Regions from separate parts of the Glutamicibacter sp. Je.9.36 genome, predicted to be linked through region 1. Evidence: riboswitches for the same ligand, from Rfam matches in the RefSeq annotation. Region 1 holds a riboswitch; each other region holds the start of a gene.
The links. Region 1 has a riboswitch for S-adenosylmethionine ahead of AAZQ98_RS03685 (flavin reductase family protein). Riboswitches for the same ligand answer to the same signal wherever they lie in the genome.

Region 1 (3,172 bases):
TCGCCCATGGTCTGTCCATCCGCCGGGACATCGTTCATGTTCTCGTCAACAATGCGTGCAGACTCGGCGGTAATCATGCCAACGCCTTGGCGGGCGAGCTTCGCGGCCCGGTCCGGGCCATCGAGGGCATCCCACTCATCCTGGTACTCGCACACCGTGTACGGTCCGTATACCTCGGTGAGGCCATATACATGGACTACCTCGATACCCAGCTTCTGCAGCTTGGAGATGATTGCCGGGGACGGGGGAGCGCCTGCGGTGGTGATGCGCAGTGGCGCATCGAGCTGGTGGGCGCGGGTGGAGTCGGCGATGATGGAGCAGACGGTCGGAGCGCCGCACAAGTGGGTGGTTCCAAGATCCTCGATGGCATCCCAAACGGAATCTTCGCGCACGCCGCGCAGGCACAGGTGCGTTCCTCCCGCTGCGGTGACGGCCCATGGAGTGCACCAGCCGTTGCAGTGGAACATCGGCAGGGTCCACAAGTAGCGGGTCTTGGCCGTGAAGCCCTGGTGGTGCGCTTCGCCCAACGAGTTCAGGTAGCTGCCGCGGTGCGAGTAGAGCACGCCCTTCGGCTTGCCGGTGGTGCCCGAAGTGTAATTGAGAGTGATCGGAGCCCGCTCGTCGGCGATGGCGTAGGGAAGTCTTTCATCCGAGGCTTGTGCGATTAGCTCGTCCAAGGTGGCGTCCACGGGCACGTCCGGACGTTCTCCGGCGTACTGGTCATCGGTGATCTCGATGAGCGCCTCCAGCGTTGGGTTCTCGCGGCGCAGGGTCTTCGTGTTCTCCAGCAGCTCTGTGTCGGCAAGCATCAGCTTGGCAGCAGAATGATCAATGATGTATTGCAGCTCGTGGGCCGAGAGTCGGGTGTTCAGGGCAACGAGGACTGCGCCTGCCAGCGGTACGGCGTAATGCGCCATGAGCATTTCGGGAGTATTCGGTGCCAGCACGGCCACGCGGTCGCCCGGCTCAATGCGAGCCTTCAGCGCCTGGGCAAAGCGGTGCACCCGTGCTTCGAATTCTTCATAGGAGAAGCTGCGAGTTCCATGGATGACGGCGATCTTCTTCGGATAGGCCTCGGCTGTGCGTTCCAAGAAGCGCAGTGGGGTCAATTCTGAATGGTTGGCCTGAATCTCTACCATGGTGTGGCTATTCCTCAATCGTCATCGATGGTTACGGAGAACAATAAGCAGGAGTGTGACTCAATGCACTCCATGACCAATAGTGGCATGAACCTCAGCGTCATGCCGGGAAACCAAGTTTCATTACGGTGGGCGGTAGGGAATTCGCGCCAGGGCCCCGAGCCCAGGTGAGGCGTTAGTGTTCTGCCGAATCAAGAGCGGCGGAAGCCTGCTGCGATCATGGGGGTCGAGGCGTTCAAGAAGCGCGGCGCATGGCGAATAAAAGACTGCCCAAGGACTTCCAACGGGGCCTTGGATCGAATATTGCGTCGAATATTGCGATTTGCGAAGTGAAATGTTTGACGGCTGTTCGTCATGAGCCATATCGTTTTAAACAGAATCAAGAGCATCAGCTATAAGCCCTGGCTTGCTGATCGGCAACCCTCTCAACGGTAGTGGGGTGCTCCAGGTGAGGATTCGGTTCCACACAAAATGTGCTGGAACAAGTACCGCACACGGCGCGGAACTTCAGCCCAAGCGGCTTCGAGTAACGAGAAGCCAATGCTTGCAGGCTACTGCGCGGTGGGCAAGACCCAAAGGAATCGAGCCATGTCATTGAATCTTGAACTTGACCCGTTGACCCTGCGCAAGGTTTTCGCTCAGCATCCATCAGGGGTAGCCGCCCTCTGTGCAGAACTGGATGGCGTGAAGACCGGAATTGTCGCTTCATCGTTTACCGTGGGAGTTTCCCTCGAACCTGCACTGGTGATGTTCGCCGTGCAGAAGTCCTCGAACACTTGGCCAAAGCTGCGCGAAGCTGGCCGCATCGGCGTCTCAGTGCTGAGTGAACGCAATGATGGTGTCTGCGCTCAGATTGCGTCGAAGAATGGCGACCGGTTCCGCGGAATCGATACCTATTCCTCGGATCAGGGCGCGCTCTTCGTCAACGACTCAACGTTGTGGCTGGAGACTTCGATCTACAACGAGGTCGAAGCGGGGGATCACTGGGTAGTCCTGATGGAAGTCCACGGGCACCGCACCTCCGAGCACTCGCCACAGATCTTCCATGATTCGCGGTTCCATTCGCTGCCGATTCCTGAGCTCGTATAAGCGCTCCGCATTTTCCAAAGCTCCGGCCAGATCAAAACATCGATCTGGCCGGAGCTTTTTGAATTCCGGTTAGGCGGGTTGAGCCGTTCCCCGCAGCCCTCGACACCGGCAATGCCCAGCCGCCCCAGGCATTTGGCGATAACCTCGTCATCAAAGTATCTGTCGCGAGAAACCTTGAACTCGCCATATCCGCCACCCGCCTGGGCCGTCGAACAGAACCGCGCAGGTAGCTCATGGATCCTCGCTGCACGCTGGACCAGAGCGGCAGCGAATTGCCGGCAACCCTCGGATGGGGTTTCCGAGCCATGCAAAGGCTGCGCATCACAAATGAAATCGGCGCTTTATGGGGTCTTCACTGGCGCGCGTCGCGGACGCGAAGTGGCGAGAGTGCGCCGGCAGCCCAGTCGCTGATTCAGGTTCGCCCGCCGAGTCGTTGCACACATTAAGTTATCCACCGCCCCCGAACGCAGAAACCCTCGGCGATTGTGGACTACTGGAAGATCCGGCCTTGCTGGCGAATTTAATCCGCGATGACTTAGGGTTTTGTAAATTCAACAGTATCCACAAGGTTATCCACAAAACTGTGGACAAGACGTGGACAAATGTGTACAAAGGGTGAAAAACCCCGGGAACTGGGCGATTAAGGGTGTTGATAACCTTGGGCCGGTTGGCGTGAGCTTCAATGAATTAAGTTTCTGTCCACAGGTGTGCGAATACAAACAACCAAGTCAACAGATATTAATGATACGTAGAGTGGGGTAATCCACAGAGTTCTCCCCAGACTGTGAACAGGGAACTCCACAGGTAGAGGAGTGTTATCCACATATTCTGTGGATAATGAGGTTTACGCCTGTTAATAACAGCCCTAGTGTTGGGTTCGGGAGAGAAATATCCACAGGCGCCTGACATCCAAATGTCCGTATCGACTGACACGATGAAGCGTT
Region 2 (3,172 bases), 150 kb from region 1:
GCGCACATTGCGCCAGTACAGGTCCAGGCCCACCGAGTTCGCAGTTGAAGATGAACCGGTCACCTCGAAGATCCGGTTCGCCACATCCACTCCCACCTCAGTGGAGACCACCTTGGCTTCAGCAATTTCCACGGCCAGCGCCGCTCGCTCGGGCTGGGTGACATCCCCGGCCTTCGAGAGCAGGGCGTCGAATTTCCGGCCCAGCTTCTCGGTCAGCGCCGCCACCGCTGCGGTGCGGGCTTTGAGCTCTCCGACGGTGCGCTGGAAGATCGGGTCCTGCGAGTAGGTCTCTGCCTGCGAGAACAGCCAGGCGTTCTTGCGGCCCAGCAAGATCTGCTTGCCGCGCGCCAGCGCTCCCTGGGCGATGCCCAGGTAGAAGTTGGCGAAGGCCAGCTGGATCCCGGGGGTGAGCAGGGTGGAGACCGGTTCATCGGTGACGAATCCCAGCAAGTCCCTTGCTTCGAGCCGCACGTTGTGGAACTTCAAGGAATTCGACGCGCTCAGCCGCTGTCCCAGGTAGTCCCAGTCGTCAACGATTTCCAAGCCATCGATATCGCGTGGCAGAACCAAGGCGAGAATCTGCCCGTCGTATTCTCCGCCCTGGACCAGCGCGTTGATGACGATGACCTCGCCAACACCGGAACCCGTGGAGAATCGCTTGGCTCCATTCAGCCGGTAGCCGTCCCCTTCGGCGCTCAGCGTCAAATCCGGATCAACTGGATTCACCGAATCGCCCCAGAGCCAGCCACCTTCCACGGTGCGCTGCCACCATGCCCCTTGCGCTTCTGCCGGGGCGTAGAACGCAATGCCGGACTGGTTGATGTAGTGGTAAGCCAGCAACTGCGAGATGGATCCATCAGCTGCGGCCAGTATGCGGACCGCTTCGAAGGCCGTTTCCCAATGGGCTCCGGCTCCGCCGAATTCTGCAGGCACCAGGAGATTGAGCAACCCGGCTTCGCGCAGCAGCTGCACTTCGGCGAAAGGCTGGGCGTTCTTGCGGTCGCGGTCGAGCGCGTCAGCCGCCAGCTGGCCAGCTACTTGCTGGGCGACGTCGCGCCAATGAGCCAGTTCAGCTTCATCAGCAGTGCCGGTGTAGGGCACGCGCGGCAATTGGGTATCCAGTACAGTCATCTTCGTTCTCCTCTTGGGCTATGGATTCCGAAGGATGCAGAAAATCTGCGGATCCATCGAACCTGGCGTTAGCACTACCTGCGGAGTGCAGGCTTGCTGCGGCGTCTCGGAGCCAGGTCTCTCAGCCGCTCTGGATGGGTTGTGCTCCGAGTCAAGCATTGCTGGCAGGTCCTCGGGAAGGGCGCTGTCATGCGGAGGAACAGCAGGACAAAATACGTCATCTTCGCGCCTTCGCCCTGCCGGAAAACGGGCGGATAAGACGTCATATGACCTTCGCATGACGCAATTGGCATGCTGGAACTGGATTTCAAGAGCGTTCCCCTAGGCATCGATTGGGAACACAGCGTGGGTCAGGGAACTTCGCTGCGACCGCATAGGATGGCCATTCAAGATCAATCGGCAGAAGAGGCGGCAAGTGGATCCAGCAGGCGTGATTGCCTTCATGTTCGGGTTGCTGAGCATAACGCTGGTCGCAGCGTTCCTCGCCCCGATGGCACGGGACCGGAAGCTCGCTCGCAATACGGCGATCGGCATCAAGACCCGACACACCTTGGCCAGCGATGATGCCTGGTTCGCCGGGCATCAGCAGGCTGCGCCCCTGCTTGCCGTGGCTTCCTGGGCCGGTTGGGCGGCATTGGCCAGCGCAGCAGTTCTCTGCCTGCTGGGCCAATTCGGTTTCGCCTTCGCCGCGACCGGAGCCGGCTACCTGGCTGCCATCGCATTGCTGGTGATCTCGACTGCCACAGCGAATAAGGCCGCGCGGAGCATCCAGGCGGCAGGCCTGGGCTAATCCAGCACTGCTTAAAGAAACGGATCGCACCATCTGCCGATGGCGCGATCCGTTTCTTTCTGGAAAGCGTGCTGCTACAGCAGTACGGCTCCCAGCACCAATACTGTCAAGAACGCCGCGGTGCCCTGGATGGCGGTAGCCACGCTCAAGGTCTTGTACGCGGTAATCACCGGAATGCGGCTGAGCTGCGAGACAACCCAGAAGTAGGAGTCGTTGGCGTGCGAGACAACCATCGCACCGGCGCCAACAGCCAATACGGACAGCACCATGCCCAGCTCCGAATCCAAGCCCAGGGAGCCGAGCATCGGAGCGACCAGCGCGGAAGTGGTCACCATTGAGACGGTCGACGAGCCCTGGGCGGACTTCAGCGCAGCGGCGATCAGGAATGGCACAGCCAGGCCCAGTCCCAGCCCGCTGAGCGAATCCGAAAGAATCGTGGTCAAATCCGAAGCGGCCAGGACCGCGCCGAAGCCGGCGCCGGCACCGGTGATCAGCAAGATCGGAGCAGCGGTGCGTACAGCTTCATTCATCTGCTCATTGAAGACCGCCAGTTTGCTGCTACCGCGCAAAAGGAAGGTCGCGGAGATCAAGCCGAAGATCAGCGCAATAACCGGCGTCCCCAAGAAGGAAAGGATTTCCAGGGCAACGCCTTCGCCCATCGGGTGCGAGGGCAGCTTCGCAATGGATGCGGCGCAGATCAGTACCAGCGGGACCAGGATCGGCATGAAGGCCAGCGCCGGGCTGGGCAATTTTCCGAAGCTTGCACGCAGCTGCTCATAGTCGAGTTCGGAGATGTCGTTGTCGTCACCGCTTGGCACCGGGGTCCATTTGGACTTGTTGAAGCGGCTGGCGTAGGCCAAGCCGGCAAGGGCCGAGATGGCCGCAACGGGCAATCCGACAGCGATGATCAAGCCCAGGTTATCGGCAATGCCGATGCTTTCGGCTGCGGCCAGCGGGCCCGGAGTTGGAGGCACCATGGTGTGGGTCGCGTACAGGCCGGTCATCAGGGCGATGGAAGTTGCCAGCCCAGAGACCCCGGTACGCAGGGTGATGGCTTTGCGCAGCGAGTTGAGCACCACGTATCCCGAGTCGCAGAAGACCGGAATGGAAACGATGTAGCCGATAATCGATAGCGTCAGGTTGGGGAACCGGGTACCCAGGACCTTGATCAGCGCATCTGCCATGGAGATCGCGGCGCCGGATTTCTCCAGGATGACACCGATCATTGTTCCGAACAGGATCACCAGTCCG
Region 3 (3,172 bases), on a different contig from region 1:
CGGTTCGTCTCCCCGCAGACGAACGCGCAGCCGCACTGCGCATGCCGTGCCATGGCAGCAAGTGCCGTGGCTTGGCGTCATGAGAGGATCAGCGTCCAGGTAACCACGGCAACCTCATCAGAATCGTTTTCCCAGCTATGCGGTTCACGCCCGGGGAAGGTGATCGTATCGCCTGCTTCGAGTTCTACGCGCTGATCAGGCAATACCAGGATGAATTTTCCAGCGATCACGTGCAGCACTTCCAGCTCGCAATCCACCGAATACAGTTCCGCTTCACCGGTGCCCTTGGGCGCAATCTCGGCTCGAATCATCTGCACCCGCTTCTCGCTGCGCGGCGTGACCAGCTGCTCCGTGATGCCGTCACCGCCCAGGGAAACACGGGGCGCCTGCTCCAGACGGACCAGTTTCGTTTCAGGAACCTCGAAGAGGGCACCGACCTCCATGCCCAGCACTTCGCACAACCGCAAAAGAGTCGAAACCGAAGGGCTGGTCAGGTCGCGCTCCACACGCGAGAGGAAACCCTTGGTCAGTCCGGATAGCTCGGCGACCTGGTCAATGGTCATACGCTGGGTCTGGCGCACCCCGCGCAGCCTCGCACCGATATTGATCGCAGCACCGGTTGGTTCAACTGGCAAGGTTTTCATCGTTTGGCTCCTCGACGTTTTCTGCAGCAACAACCGCAACCACTTTGGCTTCAAGGCCTGCGGGGCAAGTTTACCAATGGTAAACACACGGCGCCCTCTACCGCGAGGCTGCAGCGCTCACTAGACTCTGTCCATGGACAGCACCAAGGACAAGCTCTGCGGGTACCTGAACGACGCGCGCGAGAATGCGATCTACAAGGCAGAAGGCCTCGCCGAGCACCTGGCACGCACTCCGCTCACCCCCACGGGCACCCATATCCTGGGAGTACTGCACCATTTGGCGATCAATGAATACGAATATTTCGGCACCTGCCTCAAGCGCAGGGCCGATGACCGCTACGTTCGCGAATTCATTGCACCGCATGATCCCGACGCGGATTTCCTTCCGCCAGCAGATATGGATGCGCAACAGCTGATCGGCCTGTATCGGAAAGCCATCGCCTTCGCCGATGAAGCCATCAGCGACCTGCCCCTGGACTGCCCCGTAGAGGTACCGTGGTGGGGGCCAGCTGGCAAAACCACCTTGGATCACCTGCTCATCCATGCGCTCGCCGAGACCTCCCGGCATGCAGGGCATCTGGATATCATTCGCGAGCAGCTCGATGGCCGTGCTGGCTGGACCGCGCAACTGGATCTGCTGCCCGGCTACACCGCCGGGCAATGGGCCGAACAACGCGAGAAGCTGCAGCAACTGGCCAATGCCTTTGCCCCGGACAGCTGAGCCGCAGTCATATTACGCATTCGGACTTCACCGGGCCCTGCCGCCGGCGGTACCATCAGAAATGTTGCTTCACGAGACGCGGCGCCAAGCTCCGACTGGCCGCGCACCAACCCCAAGTTCATGGGTGGTTCGGATGAGGAAGCGGTCCGCGCATCAACAGGTGCACGGGCAAGAGCTCGCAAGAGAGTTGACCTCCATGGCATATCCGATTCTGCCCGTCATCGACCGCCAGACCGGCCAAGTGCAGTTCAAGGCCGAAGGGCGCTGGCGCACCCGCTACGTTGCAGATCCGCTCAGGCTTGAACGGCTCATTGCCCGTTGCGCCCGCAGGCCGACCTATGATCCGGCCACTTCTGAATTGCAGCTGGTGCTGCCGGTAGCCGGAGATCCAGCGGGCAAGCGAATTGCTTTTAGCCTTGCCAAATTCCCAAGTGCAGGAGCCCTGACTAAACTGGGTGGTTGATCCGATCCACGGGTTTCATTGGAAAATCCATGTTCCAGGAGAGTCATCGTCGCGATGCCACAGCACCCAGAAACCGAACCTACCAAAGCGCAGATCCAGCGATGGCGCAAGTATCTCGCTGATGAAGTCGCCGAAGGCTCCATCTACAGGGCCCTCGCGGAAAAGAAAACCGGGCAGGAACGGCAAATCCTGCTGGGCCTTGCAGAGGCGGAAGCCCGCCACGAATCCCACTGGCGCGTCCTGCTCGGCGAGCATTTCAAGGAAGTCCGCCCGTCGCTGCGACGCACCATGCTGCGTTTCCTGGCATTGCATTTCGGTTCGGTCTTCGTGCTGGCCATGGCCCAGCGCTCCGAAAGCAGTTCGCCCTACCGCGACGACAAGGACGCCACCGCGCAGATGGCGGCCGACGAACAGGTCCACGAAGAGGTCGTCCGGGCGCTGGCTACAGCAGGCCGTGCGCGTCTTTCGGGCAACTTCCGCGCTGCGGTCTTCGGCGCCAACGACGGGCTGGTTTCCAACCTGGCGTTGATCATGGGTATCGGTGCGACCGGTGTTTCAGCGACCTTCGTGCTGTTCTCCGGTGTTGCCGGTTTGCTGGCCGGCGCACTGTCCATGGCCGCTGGCGAATACGTCTCGGTGCGTTCCCAGCGCGAGCTGCTGACCGCCTCGCGACCAACCCAGGTCACGCTGACCGCCGCCCCGAACCTCGATCTGGACGCCAACGAGCTGGTGCTGATCTACAAGGCCCGCGGCATGAGCGATGAAGATGCAGCGCACCGGGCCGCAGAACGCATGGGCCTGTTCACCTGCGATTGCAACCCCGACTTCTCGCTGAACCCGGAAGGCCGCGGCGAAGAACTTGAGAAGGAGCACCAGGAACTGGGGTCGGCCACCGGCGCGGCGGCCACCTCGTTCATCCTTTTCGCTTCCGGCGCGGTCGTGCCGATCCTGCCTTATATCCTTGGGCTCTCCGGCATGACCGCGATCCTCGTCTCGGTAGTCCTGGTGGGCGTGGCCCTGATGATCACCGGAGGGATCGTGGGACTGCTTTCCGGGGCCTCCCCGCTCAAGCGCGGCCTGCGCCAGCTAGCCATCGGCTGGGGCGCAGCGGCCATCACCTACTGCTTGGGCCTGATCTTCGACGTCAGCATCGGATAGCAGCCTGCTGCGAATCGAATGCCGGTACAGCTTTGGCTGTACCGGCATTTTCCATGCCGTGCCCTAGCTGTTCTCCGGCCGCCGGGTACGCCGGCGCAGGGTTTGCATGCTCTGGATGAACTCCATCGCTTCTTCGGCGGTTTCCACCAGAGCAATCTTCTGTTCCATGACACGTTCCTTGGCCAG
Region 4 (3,172 bases), on a different contig from region 1:
CCATCCAAGCTCGACTTGTCGCGCAGGATCCGCGGGCTGAGCCTTTCCGAGAGCACCTCCAGAATCCGGTCATGGCCTTCGGATTCAAAAGCGACCCGGACCAGCCCGGCATCGGTACTGGCCAGCAGCAAGGCCCCCACGGGGCTATCGACCACGCGATAGGCAACATCAACAAGTTCCCGTGCACGGGCCCGTTCAACGAGCCGGTCCTGCAGCGAGTCGAGGACTTGCGCTTCAGCGGCCGTAGCCTGCTGCCGATAATTTTTTCCGTTCATGGCTGCTCCCGCCATAGTTCTTGGTCATCCATCCGGGCCCGCAGATTCTTGATCCCATCGGCGCCCGAACGCCGGGCGGCAGCTTCGGTGCCGGAAAGGATTCCGGCAATTTGCGCGTAGCTCATTCCGCCCAGGTAGCGGTAGGCCACCACCTGCCGCTGCTTGCCAGGAAGCTGGTTCACCTCATGCCACAGCTGCAGGTTTTCCAACTGCAGATCCGGCCGTTGGGCCGATGGGGCCAGGCTGTCCACGTCTTGGCCGATGAGGATTTCCGGCTTGTTCCTGCGCAACTCGTCAATGGCTTTGTTCCGGGCAATACGCACTAGCCATGCCAGGACATTGGCGTCCTCCGGCAGTTGCGGGTACGCCTTGAGCGCGGCAAGGAACGTTTCGGACCAGGCGTCTTGCGCGCGATGCTCATCAAGCAGGGCACGGCAAACGCGCAGGACGTTCAGTCCATAGTCCTGGACTATCCGCTCGAACGGTGCTTGCATGGCTCTCCTGGAATTTTGCGCCTTCATGGCTTCTCACCATGTAAACGTACGAGGAGACCATTTTGTGAGGCGTGAACGAAAAAAATTCCTTCACGCAGATACCCATGGATTCCTAGAATGCCACCAGATCCAATTCGCTGGCGATCTGCTCAAGGCGGATCAAGTCCAAGTGGAGCATTTCGCCATTTTCCACGCCTTGGGGATCCGTGGTTCCGGCCAATGCGTCGCGGATGGTGCGCATGGTGGCCCCATGGCTGACAATCATGACCTTGCGCCCGGCATGCCTGCTGGCCAAGTCCAGCAGCGCTGGCACCGCACGACTCAAGATCTGGGCACGCGGCTCACGCAGGTCCTTGGCAGCAGCCGATTCCGCTTCGCTGACCTCGGCCATGATCCGGCCTTCCAGCGGGCCGAAGCCGCGTTCAATGAGTTCCGGAACAGCGTTCCCCGTCTCGGCCCCGATCTGCTGGGCAATCAGCGCGGCAGTTTCCCGGGCACGTTCCAAGGGTGAAGCAAGTACCAGCGACCAGTTCTGGCCGATCAGATGGCGCCCGACCTCGCGAGCTTGTTCGCGCCCGGTATCGTTCAACGGGATATCGGTACGCCCCTGCAGGCGCCCTGCAAGGTTCCAATCGGTCTGCCCGTGTCGCACCAGTGCCAGCGAAGTATCCATGACTCCAGCCTAACCGGGGTAATAGGTATCGAAGAATCTCCGATAACAGCTCCAATACGCAACGTTACGACTCATAGTTGGGTCACGAACGGTCATGTTGCGAAGATTATTACACCATCCCGAGCGGCTGAGAGATCTGGTTCGATGACGCCGCAGCAACCTGCCACATCCGGTGGTTACGGTGCTACCGCCAGAAACGATGCAGCCGCCTACCCGTTGGACGACAGCAGGAAGCGACATTGATTCCGGGATTCCTGCCTCGATCGCGGTCCGCCCTGCGGAGCCCGCGAAACCCCAATCGACGAGGAGTCGTAAGCCACCATGGCAGATCACAAGTTTGGATTCCGCACCCGCGCATTGCATGCCGGAGGCACCCCCGATGCCGAGCATGGCTCACGCGCAGTGCCGATCTACCAGACCACTTCGTTCGTCTTCAAGGACGCTGACGATGCGGCCAACCTCTTTGCCCTGCAGAAGTACGGCAACATCTACTCGCGTATCGGCAACCCGACCGTAGCGGCTTTCGAAGAGCGCATGGCTTCGCTGGAAGGCGGCATCGGAGCGGTAGCCACCGGCTCGGGCATGGCCGCGGAATTCGTCACCTTTGCGGCCTTGGCCCAGGCAGGCGACCACATTGTGGCTTCCTCGAAGCTCTATGGCGGCACCATCACCCAGCTCGATGTCTCGCTGCGCCGCTTCGGCATCAACACCACTTTCATCGACTCCAATGATCCCGCCGACTTCGAAGCGGCGATCCAGGAAAACACCAAGGCCGTCTACACCGAGGTGGTGGCCAACCCGTCCGGCGACATCGCTGACCTGAAGGGCCTGGCCGAGGTGGCGCACCGCCACAATCTCCCGCTGGTAGTCGATTCGACGCTCACTCCCCCGTACATCCTGCGCCCTATCGAGCACGGCGCGGACATCGTGATCCACTCGGCCACCAAGTTCATCGGCGGGCACGGCACCACCCTGGGCGGCGTGGTCATCGAGTCGGGCAAGTTCAACTGGGGCAATGGCAAGTTCCCCACCATGACCGAACCGGTTGCCAGCTACGGCAACGTCTCCTGGTGGGACAACTTCGGCGAGTACGGCTTCCTGACCAAGCTGCGCAGCGAACAGCTGCGCGACTTCGGACCGGCTCTGCCGGCCCAGTCCGCATTCCAGCTGTTGCAGGGCCTGGAGACCTTGCCGCAGCGCATGGACAACCACCTGTCCAACGCGAAGCAGGTCGCTGCCTGGTTGCAGGCCGATGAGCGCGTGACCTACGTGAACTATGCCGGCCTGGAATCCCACCCGCAGCACGCGCAGGCCAAGGAGCTGCTGCCCATGGGCGTCGGCTCGGTCTTCAGCTTCGGGGTGAAGGGCGGGCGCGAAGCCGGCTCGAAGTTCATCGAAGCCCTGCAGCTGGCCAGCCACCTGGCCAACATCGGCGATGCCCGCACCCTGGTGCTGCACCCGGCCTCCACCACCCACCAGCAGCTGAGCGCCGAGCAGCTGGTCTCCGCTGGCGTGCCAGAAGATCTGATCCGCCTGTCGGTAGGACTGGAAGATGTCGAGGACATCCTCTGGGATCTGGACCAGGCGCTGGCCGCTTCGCAGGAAGCGATTGCCGCTTCCGCCGCAGGGTTCGAGGCTCCGGCCTATGACGGTTCCGCCTGCGCATTGCCAACCGCTTCGAAAGGAGCAATCTAATGACTGCCGTTGATACCGCTTGGGAAGGCCCTGGA

Region 2: linked by a shared signal. The riboswitch ahead of AAZQ98_RS03035 (acyl-CoA dehydrogenase family protein) and the one ahead of AAZQ98_RS03685 (flavin reductase family protein) in region 1 are both predicted to bind S-adenosylmethionine.
Region 3: linked by a shared signal. The riboswitch ahead of AAZQ98_RS15910 (hypothetical protein) and the one ahead of AAZQ98_RS03685 (flavin reductase family protein) in region 1 are both predicted to bind S-adenosylmethionine.
Region 4: linked by a shared signal. The riboswitch ahead of AAZQ98_RS12250 (O-acetylhomoserine aminocarboxypropyltransferase/cysteine synthase family protein) and the one ahead of AAZQ98_RS03685 (flavin reductase family protein) in region 1 are both predicted to bind S-adenosylmethionine.

What each region holds. Positions count from the first base shown of each region.
Region 1 is NZ_JBCPSN010000001.1:793,773-796,944, reverse strand. It holds gene AAZQ98_RS03690 (long-chain-fatty-acid--CoA ligase) at 1-1,139, opposite strand, end outside; SAM riboswitch class IV at 1,517-1,633, shown strand; gene AAZQ98_RS03685 (flavin reductase family protein) at 1,728-2,228, shown strand.
Region 2 is NZ_JBCPSN010000001.1:647,274-650,445, forward strand. It holds gene AAZQ98_RS03035 (acyl-CoA dehydrogenase family protein) at 1-1,131, opposite strand, end outside; SAM riboswitch class I at 1,182-1,272, opposite strand; gene AAZQ98_RS03040 (SdpI family protein) at 1,547-1,921, shown strand; gene AAZQ98_RS03045 (GntP family permease) at 1,996-3,172, opposite strand, start outside.
Region 3 is NZ_JBCPSN010000007.1:44,224-47,395, reverse strand. It holds gene AAZQ98_RS15920 (helix-turn-helix domain-containing protein) at 78-644, opposite strand; gene AAZQ98_RS15915 (DinB family protein) at 778-1,365, shown strand; SAM riboswitch class IV at 1,433-1,546, shown strand; gene AAZQ98_RS15910 (hypothetical protein) at 1,562-1,828, shown strand; gene AAZQ98_RS15905 (VIT1/CCC1 transporter family protein) at 1,883-2,986, shown strand; gene AAZQ98_RS15900 (LOG family protein) at 3,050-3,172, opposite strand, start outside.
Region 4 is NZ_JBCPSN010000004.1:282,569-285,740, forward strand. It holds gene AAZQ98_RS12235 (methylated-DNA--[protein]-cysteine S-methyltransferase) at 1-275, opposite strand, end outside; gene AAZQ98_RS12240 (RNA polymerase sigma factor) at 272-769, opposite strand; gene AAZQ98_RS12245 (histidine phosphatase family protein) at 882-1,442, opposite strand; SAM riboswitch class I at 1,554-1,648, shown strand; gene AAZQ98_RS12250 (O-acetylhomoserine aminocarboxypropyltransferase/cysteine synthase family protein) at 1,764-3,137, shown strand; gene AAZQ98_RS12255 (CoA-binding protein) at 3,137-3,172, shown strand, end outside.